Regions from separate parts of the Enterococcus saccharolyticus subsp. saccharolyticus genome, predicted to be linked through region 1. Evidence: predicted binding sites of a transcription regulator. Region 1 holds the regulator's gene; each other region holds the start of a gene.

The links. The regulator NrdR, encoded in region 1, represses ribonucleotide reductase genes. The targets are predictions, from matches to a motif close to ACACNATATATNGTGT.
Region 2: the regulator NrdR is predicted to act here: its motif matches at 1,285-1,300, upstream of nrdD (anaerobic ribonucleoside-triphosphate reductase).
Region 3: the regulator NrdR is predicted to act here: its motif matches at 2,056-2,071, upstream of PYW32_RS11930 (deoxynucleoside kinase).

The regions. Positions count from the first base shown of each region.
Region 1 is NZ_CP118957.1:1,501,518-1,504,737, reverse strand. It holds gene mutM (DNA-formamidopyrimidine glycosylase) at 1-529, shown strand, start outside; gene coaE (dephospho-CoA kinase) at 537-1,124, shown strand; gene nrdR (transcriptional regulator NrdR) at 1,269-1,739, shown strand; gene PYW32_RS07785 (replication initiation and membrane attachment family protein) at 1,758-3,140, shown strand; gene dnaI (primosomal protein DnaI) at 3,140-3,220, shown strand, end outside.
Region 2 is NZ_CP118957.1:650,268-653,487, reverse strand. It holds gene PYW32_RS03410 (ABC transporter permease) at 1-386, opposite strand, end outside; gene PYW32_RS03405 (ABC transporter ATP-binding protein) at 376-1,143, opposite strand; gene nrdD (anaerobic ribonucleoside-triphosphate reductase) at 1,388-3,220, shown strand, end outside.
Region 3 is NZ_CP118957.1:2,338,037-2,341,256, forward strand. It holds gene PYW32_RS11925 (heavy metal translocating P-type ATPase) at 1-1,219, shown strand, start outside; gene PYW32_RS11930 (deoxynucleoside kinase) at 1,343-1,996, opposite strand; gene mvk (mevalonate kinase) at 2,232-3,167, shown strand; gene mvaD (diphosphomevalonate decarboxylase) at 3,160-3,220, shown strand, end outside.

The DNA.
Region 1 (3,220 bases):
CCATTCACGTCTTTCTTACAATGATGTGCGTAAATTTGGCCGGATGGTGTTGGTTCTGAAAAATGAAAGTAGCGAATACAAAGGGATTAAACAATTAGGTCCCGAACCTCGACCAGATGTCTTTTATTTGGAAACTTTCCAAGAAAAATTAAAACGTTCATCTAAAGCAATTAAACCATTATTGCTAGATCAAAAGCTTGTGACAGGTTTAGGCAACATCTATGTGGATGAAGCACTCTGGGAAGCGCAAGTTCATCCTGAAACGCCAGCTAACGTGTTAGATGATGGGGAAACGACCCGTCTGCATCAAGCAATTATCGATGTCTTAGCACGAGCAGTCGAAGCAGGTGGTACCACGATTCGTTCATATGCGAATGCGTTAGGTGAAGCTGGCACGTTCCAAGTGGCGTTAAATGCCTATGGACAAACCAATCTACCGTGTCCACGTTGTCAAACACCGATTGTGAAAACCAAAGTGGCGCAACGCGGGACGCATTATTGTCCAACGTGTCAAAAACGGAAAGGGTGAGACAACCATGATTTTAGGTCTTACTGGCGGCATTGCAACTGGCAAAAGTACCGTGGTGTCTGTTTTTCGTGCCTATGGTTTTCCAATTGTCGATGGCGATGTGATTGCTAGAAAAATCGTCGAACCAAACCAAGCAGGCTTACAAGCAATTGTTGCACATTTTGGTGAAGGAATCTTATTACCTAATGGCCATTTGGATCGTAAGCAATTAGGTAGTATCATTTTTGCGGATGAACAAAAACGACAACAATTAGATGCGTTGCTTGATCCAATTTTGCGACAAAGCATTACAGCGCAAATTCATCAGTATCACGATGCGCCCTTAGTCATTGCAGATGTTCCTTTACTGTTTGAAGCAAATTATGAACAGTTTATGGATAAAATTGCAGTGGTGTATGTTCCGGAAACTGTGCAACTTGAACGTCTAATGAATCGTGATACGTTGACCAAAGAACAAGCCCAACAACGAATTGCTAGTCAATTACCCATCGAAGAGAAAAAACAACGTGCAGATATAGTGTTTGATAACCAAGGTTCTATCGCTCAAACAAAAGAGAACGTTAAAAGTTGGTTAGAAGCACAAAAATTTATTTAAAAAGATTAAAAACTCTAGAGTTTTCTAGAGTTTTTTCTTATCTATTCTGTCAGAAGAACTGGTAAACGTGTTATAATATAGAAAGAAATTTAATTTATTCGTTGAGAAAATTTAAAAATAAATAGAGATAAATGAGGTGGAAATATGCACTGTCCAAAATGTCATCATAATAATTCTCGTGTTATTGATAGCCGTCAAGCCGATGACGGTCGTGCGATTCGCCGTAGACGAGAATGTGAACACTGCGGCTTTCGCTTTACAACGTTTGAACGATTAGAAGAAACACCTCTCTTAGTCATTAAGAAAAATGGCGCTCGTGAGGAATTTAATCGTGAAAAAGTCTTACGTGGCTTAATTCGCTCTGCTGAAAAACGTCCAGTCGCGATGGAACAAATGGAACAAATTGTCGATCATGTTGAAACACGTATTCGTGAACGTGGTGAAAATGAAATTCCATCAACTTTAATTGGTGAATATGTCATGGAAGAATTAGTCGATTTAGATGAAATTGCTTATATTCGTTTTGCAAGTGTCTATCGTCAATTTAAAGATATGTCGGTCTTCTTAAAGGAACTACAAGACATTGTTGATAAGGCCAAAGAAGCAAATGAATAATTTAAAGGAGGGGCTTTTGTGAATACCGCTTGGGATGAAGTTCAACCAAATCATATTTATCAAGTGTTCAAGAGCCTACCTTTAACCAAAGAAGGCAATGATGGTTTATTATACCTTTACCAACCAATTATCGGCGCGCAAGCTCTCGCGTTGTATTATGCTTTATTGGGCGATGAGGAAGATTCATTTGAAAATGAATTTGCACATATTGATATGCTAAATGCGCTAAACATTGGTTTACCTGATTTTTTGAAAGCTCGTAAACAGCTGGAAGGAATGGGGTTGCTATCTGTTTTTATGAAAGAAGATTTAGAATTCGGTCGAATGTTTTTGTATCGTTTGGAAGAACCGCTACATCCATGTGCCTTTTTTAAAGATGAAACGTATAGCTTTTTATTGTGGAGTGTCATCGGAGAACGCAAATTCAATCAAATGGTTGAACGCTTTAAACCTAAAACACTTGATATCTCTAGTTATCAAGAAATTACACGTCCATTTACTGAAGTCTACGGATCAATTAATGAAGAGTCTTTTATGCGCAAAACGGCGAAATTAGAACAAGTAGCACAAGCCTATAATATGCCACAAACGACGGGGATTCAATTGGATGCAACACAAATCGATTGGGAATTCTTGGTGAATCTAGCAGAGAAAAAATATATTTCTCGTGCTAATTTTACCGCTGATTTTAATCATCAATTGTTACTTTATCAAAATTTATATGGTTTTGATGAGATGGAGTTAGTTGATTTAATGACCGAAGCCGTTTCTTTTGTCGATGGAAAGGTCAATGAAAAAGAACTCGCGAAAGTAGTGACACGTTATACGAAACAAACACCGCAGAAAAAGATGGGCATTTATGTTTCGGAAGATGCGGAGACACGTCGCTTTAACACACTTCGTCAATCCGGATTTTCCGAACCAGATATTGAATTAATTCAAATGAGTGAAGCGACCGCACCAGCTGATTTTTTACAAGCTATTAAACAAGAAAAACATAGCTTTGTGACAGATTCAGAGACTTGGCTATTGAAATCATTAATTGAAAAAAGTCCGTTGGCCAACAGCGTCATCAATGTATTAATGCATTATGTATTAGTTGTTCAGAATAATAGTGCGCTACAAGCAAGCTTTGTGAATCGAATTGCAACAAACTGGTCAGAGATGGGCATTAAAAGTCCAGAAGATGCGATTAAACATGTTCGTCAATTGGTTAAAGAATCAAAAGAAGCCAAAGAAAAACGCGAAACGCAACGTACCAATTACCGCAAACCAATTCGTAAAGAAACATTGCCTGACTGGGTAGACAATCCAGTTGAAGAGGTTGAAGATAGTGAGAAACAAGCCGCAATTAATCAACGATTGCAAGATTATTTACGACGCAAAGAAGGTGAAAAATGATGGAAGATGTAGGGAAGAATTTAAATCGCTTATTAGATCAAAAAAATTACCGCACACGTTTTGAAGAAATGATGCAAGAA
Region 2 (3,220 bases), 850 kb from region 1:
AATTTAGAAAAAATAATTCCCATGACGATGCCTACAATTAAGGAAAAAACATTTAATACGACTCCTTCAATCAGAAATTGAAAAATAATTCGTGATTTTCTTAAACCAAATAATTGATACAAACCAATTTCTTTTTGACGTTGTTGAATAAAAAATTGGTTCGCTCCCAACATGAAAATTAAGACCACCATTGCAACAAACACATTTCCTAATGTTAAGACACCTTCAATTTGAATGTCTTGTCGCGCACGTAACGTTAACGGTTGGTCATAGGTCATTGCACTAAATGAATAAAAAATCATGACAGCTGTCGTCATCGATAAAAAGTACACAATGTAGTTTCTCGTCTGTCGTAAAAAACTACGCCAAATGATTTTAAAGAGCATTCCGTCGACCGCCTCCTCCAATTGTCGCCTGCATATCAATCACCTGTTCAAAAAATTCTTTGCGCGATCCACGCCGAACGACTTCAGCGAAAAAAACACCATCTTTGATGAATAAAATTCGATTGCAATAACTGGCGGTAAATGGGTCATGGGTCACCATTAAAATCGTGGTGTCCTTGTGTAAATTCACTTCACTTAAATAACGTAATAGTTCTGTCGCCGATTTGGAATCCAAAGATCCCGTTGGTTCATCCGCAAAAATGACTGATGGTTGGGCAACAATCGCACGGGCTGCTGCCACTCGTTGTTTTTGACCAATGGATAATTCATCCGGGTAACGATTTAATAAATACGAAATCCCTAATAGTTCCGCCACTTCTTGGACGCGCTGTTCCATTTCTTTAATTGGTAGTCGATCAATGGCTAACGGCAATAAGATATTATCTTTGCTCGTTAAGGTATCTAATAAGTTAAAGTCTTGAAAAATAAACCCAATTTTTTGTCGACGAAAATCACTTAATTCGTTTTCTTTCATCCGAGTAATATCTTTGCCATCGATGTATACTGAACCCATTGTTGGTAAACTGATGGAAGACAGAATATTCATCAAAGTTGTTTTTCCTGCACCACTTGGTCCCATAATGCCGACAAATTCCCCTTGATCGACACTAAAAGATAAGTTATCTAGCACTTTCGTTTGATTAAAACGTGTGCCGTATGTTTTCGTTAAATGTTTGACATCAATTATTTTTTTCATAACTCTCGCCTCTTTTCTCTCTTGTATCTTAGCATATTTCCTAGTAATTCTCTAAAATCTACAAAGAAATTTTTATACATTTTGTGCAAGATAAAACAAGACAAAAACCCGACATTGCTTCTTTTCTAAACCTTCTAACAAACACTACATATTGTGTATAAACACTATTGATCACTATATATAGTTGTATTTCTCTATTTTTTATTTTATGATAGAGAAGAATCAAACAAAGGAGTGACGCAAAATGATGGAAACTAAAAGAAAAGATGAACAATCTTTCCTGCCAACGAATAGGATAAAAATCAAGGTCGTAAAACGAGATGGACGAACTGTAGATTTTGATGACCAAAAGATTTATCACGCGTTAGTCAAAGCCAAACAACAAATCCAGGGGGCTCTTTCACCGCTCGATCATCAACAATTAGATTATCTCGTAACTAAAATCACTCAGGAAATTATGGCACGTTTCCAAAAGACGGTTAAAATTTATGAAATTCAAAATATCGTGGAACATACGTTATTACAGCAGCATGACTATACACTTGCCGAAGAATACATTCGCTACCGTACCCAACGTGATTTTGAACGAAGTCAAGCAACGGACATTAATTTTACAATTGAAAAATTAATGAATAAAGAACAAAGTGTCGTGAATGAAAATGCCAACAAAGATAGCAATGTCTTTAACACACAACGCGATTTAACAGCCGGAATCGTCGGCAAATCCATTGGCTTAAAAATGCTCCCACCACATGTTGCAAATGCGCATCAAAAAGGGGATATTCATTACCATGATTTGGATTATCACCCTTATGCACCAATGACCAATTGCTGCTTGATTGACTTTAAAAAAATGTTAAATGAAGGTTTTAAAATGGGCAATGCAGAGGTCGAAGCACCGAAATCAATTCAAACGGCAACTGCACAAATCTCGCAGATTATTGCGAATGTTGCATCAAGCCAATACGGCGGTTGCTCAGCAGATCGTGTGGATGAATTATTAGCGCCTTTTGCTAAAAAAAACTATGAAAAGCATTTAACTGATGCAAAGGAGTGGATTGACGGCGACGAGCGTCAAATTTTATTTGCACGCCAAAAAACGCAAAAAGATATTTTTGATGCCATGCAAAGCTTGGAATATGAAATTAATACCTTGTTTACTTCCAACGGACAAACCCCTTTTACTTCTCTTGGATTTGGTTTAGGCACCAATTGGTTTGAACGTGAAATTCAGCGGGCAATCTTACAAAATCGAATCAATGGTTTAGGAAGTGAACACCGAACAGCAATTTTCCCGAAATTGATTTTCTCTATCAAAAAAGGCATTAATTTCGCCCCCCAAGACCCGAATTACGACATTAAGCAACTGGCATTAGCATGTGCGACAAAACGGATGTATCCCGATATTTTAAACTATGACAAAATCGTGGAACTAACAGGCAGTTTCAAAGTACCGATGGGGTGTCGTTCCTTTTTACAAGGGTGGCAAGATGCGAATGGTCAAGAAGTCAACGTGGGACGGATGAATTTAGGGGTGGTGACGTTAAATCTACCGCGAATTGCTATCGAAGCACAAAAAGACACAGCAAAATTCTGGCAATTGCTCGAAGAACGTCTACAAATCGTAAAAGACGCACTCGTATATCGTATCGAACGTTGCAAAGAAGCTACACCAACGAATGCTCCTATTTTATATATGCACGGTGCTTTTGGGAAAAAATTAGCGCCCACCGATACTGTCGATGAATTGTTTCGTCATCGTCGAGCAACCGTTTCTTTGGGTTATATTGGTTTGTATGAAGTTGCTGCCGCTTTTTACGGTGGCGAATGGGAAAATAATCCCCAAGCAAAAGAATTTACTTTGGCGATTTTACACGATTTAAAAAAACATGCTGATGATTGGGCCGATGAATACGGCTATCATTTTAGTGTGTATTCAACACCTAGTGAGAGTTTAACTGATCGTTTTTGTCGCTTGGATACTGAAAAATTTGGCATTATTGAAAACATTACTGATAAAGAATATTACACGAATAGTTTTCACTATGATGTCCGCAAAAATCCTACACCATTTGAA
Region 3 (3,220 bases), 840 kb from region 1:
AAAATCGCATTTAGAAGCATTATCCGACAAAGTTGCGAAATGGCTCTTTTATGTCGCCTTAACCGTAGGATTGATTGCTTTTATTATCTGGCTCTCTTTTACCGATTTACCGACTGCCTTAGAACGCATGGTCACCGTTTTTATCATCGCATGTCCTCATGCTTTAGGTTTAGCTATTCCTTTAGTAGTAGCGCGCGCCACTTCCATCGCTGCCAAAAGTGGGCTTTTGTTAAAAAATCGCAATGCGCTTGAAAATGCCCATGATATTGAGATGATTTTCTTAGATAAAACAGGAACGCTGACCCAAGGAACGTTTGCTGTGACCGGTGTTGAAGTGATGGATACCACTTACTCTAGTGAAACGATGCTAAAATATATTGGTGCATTAGAAGCGTCCGCAAACCATCCAATTGCAACAGGAATTATGAACTATTTAAAAGAGAAACAAATCACGCCTTACACAGCACAAGACGAACAAAATATTTCTGGGGTAGGATTATCTGGAAGTATCGAAGGTAAAACGGTTAAGATTATTAATCAAAAAGAGCTGCAACGAATAGGACAAACCATCGATACTCATTTGCTTCAACCGTATCAAGAACAAGGCAATACCATCAGTTTTCTGATAATTGACGACCAGCTAATTGGGTTTATCGCGTTAGGAGACACAATCAAGCCAGAAGCCCAACAGTTCATCGCTCAATTACAACAACGCGGCATTGAACCGGTCATGCTAACTGGTGACAATGAAGAAGCAGCTAAAAATGTAGCTCACTATTTAAACATGACCACTTACTACGCAAATTTATTGCCTGACGACAAAGAACGGATTGTCTCTGATTGGACAAAAAAAGATAAACGACTCATGATGGTTGGTGATGGTATTAATGATGCCCCTAGTCTAGCTCGTGCGACAATTGGCGTAGCTATCGGTGCTGGGACGGATGTTGCCATTGATTCTGCCGATGTCGTATTGACCAATAGCAATCCTGAAGATATTTTACATTTCTTGAATTTAGCCCAAGCGACGCGTAAGAAAATGATTCAAAATCTTTGGTGGGGTGCTGGTTATAACATTCTGGCAATTCCCTTAGCAGCAGGTGTGTTAGCCCCCTTTGGATTTTTATTGAGTCCGGCAGTCGGCGCCATTTTGATGTCACTTAGTACGATTGTAGTAGCCTTAAATGCGATGACATTAACACTCAAAAAAGGACTATGACGTAAGTAAAAACAAGACAAAAATATCCGAACAAACTAGAATGAATGCCATCAAATTTAGGAACATTCTTCTATTGTTCGGATATTTTATTATTAAACGACTTATGTCACAGCCTTTTTTTGGTTACTGCACTTCTTGACGGATCTCTTGTAATTTTGCTTCAATTACATCCAAGACTGTTTCAGCAGCTTGCGTATCTTCTACAAAATTCAGTTGATCGCCATCAATTTGAATTTTCGGACTTGCATCATATTCAGCAAACCATTGATCGTAACGACGATTCAATTCTTCATAATAATCATATAAATCTGGATCGTGTTCAATTTGTTCAAACTCGCGACCACGTTTTTTGATGCGTTCCAACATGGTTGGGAAAGATACACGAATATGAACCAACAAATCAGGATGTTTTTTATGTGAAGCATACGGTAATTCTTCTAACATATTGGCTAATAACTCATCATACACGCGTACTTCAGTATCCGTTGCACGACCTAAATCCGCATTCAAATGAAACAATAAAGAATCTTCATAAATCGACCGATCCAATACATTATTATCATCTTTTAACGCTTGTTTAATACTGTCAAAACGTTTATTTAAAAAATAAATTTGTAATAAAAAAGCATATTTATTTGGATCTTCATAAAACAGTGGCAACACTTCGTTGTCATCAACGGATTCATAAAAAGCTTGACTACCTAGACGATTAGCCAATAATGCTGTCAAACTTGACTTCCCGGCACCAATCGTTCCTGCTAATACAATCACACTCATTTCCTCCAACTCACTCATCACTAAATATAGTATTATTTTTTCAACTTACCTACTGTACCCCACTATATATAGTATGGTCAAGCGAAAGTTAGCTAAACTTTACGTAAGAAAATTCTCAAAAAAAGTCTTAAGATTTAGGATTTTTTCTTAGAATCAACATTGAGGGCTTAACGAGACGGCATTAATCTAGTAAAATAGCTAAAGGATTCTATTATGAAAAAGAAAGAGGTACGTCATGTTAGCACAGGGTATTGGAAAAGCCACTGGAAAAATTATTTTGATGGGAGAACATTCTGTCGTTTATGGCGAACCAGCAATTGCGTTTCCTTTTAGCGGGACACAAGTTATCGCTACTGTGAAAGAAAATCAGGTTGTGTCGTTATGCTCTACTTATCACGAAGGAACATTCGACCAAGCACCTTTAGGATTAGCAAATATCCAACAATTAACCACCAAACTACAACAACATTTACATACGCCCAACTTTCATTTAACCATTCAAAGCACTATTCCTTCTGAACGTGGAATGGGATCAAGCGCTGCTGTAGCTGTAGCTGTGACACGTGCTTTTTTTGACTGGCAAGAAAAAAATTTGTCACAAGCAACCTTGCTTGAATATGTGAATTTTTCAGAAAGCATTGCGCATGGCAATCCAAGTGGGATCGATGCTGCCGCAACAAGTGGCAACAACCCTATCTATTTTGAGCGTGGCAAAGACTTTTTGCCTTTCCCTCTAAATATTGATGCCTATTTATTAGTCGCTGATACGGGAATTAAAGGACAAACACGCGCAGCTGTTCGTTCAGTCGCAGCTTTATTTGAAACAGCGCCCGATGAAACCAGTTTAGCTATTCATCAATTGGGGGTATTAGCCAAAACAGCCAAAGAAGCAATTGTTCATAACGAAGCCAAAAAACTTGGACTTGCTATGACAAAAGCACAAGACTATTTAAAACAATTAACCGTCAGCAATAACACCTTAGATACTTGCATGGAACTAGCATTAACTGAAGGTGCACTTGGCGCCAAACTAACTGGTGGCGGTCGTGGAGGGTGTTTTCTAGTCCTTTGTGACACCAAAGAAAAAGCCGAAATAATTGCGACGAAACTAAAAGCATATGGAGTCAAAGATATTTGGCTTCAAGGATTAGGAGTTTATCAACATGTATAATGGAAAAGCACGTGCATATACAAATATTGCCTTAATCAAATATTGGGGAAAAA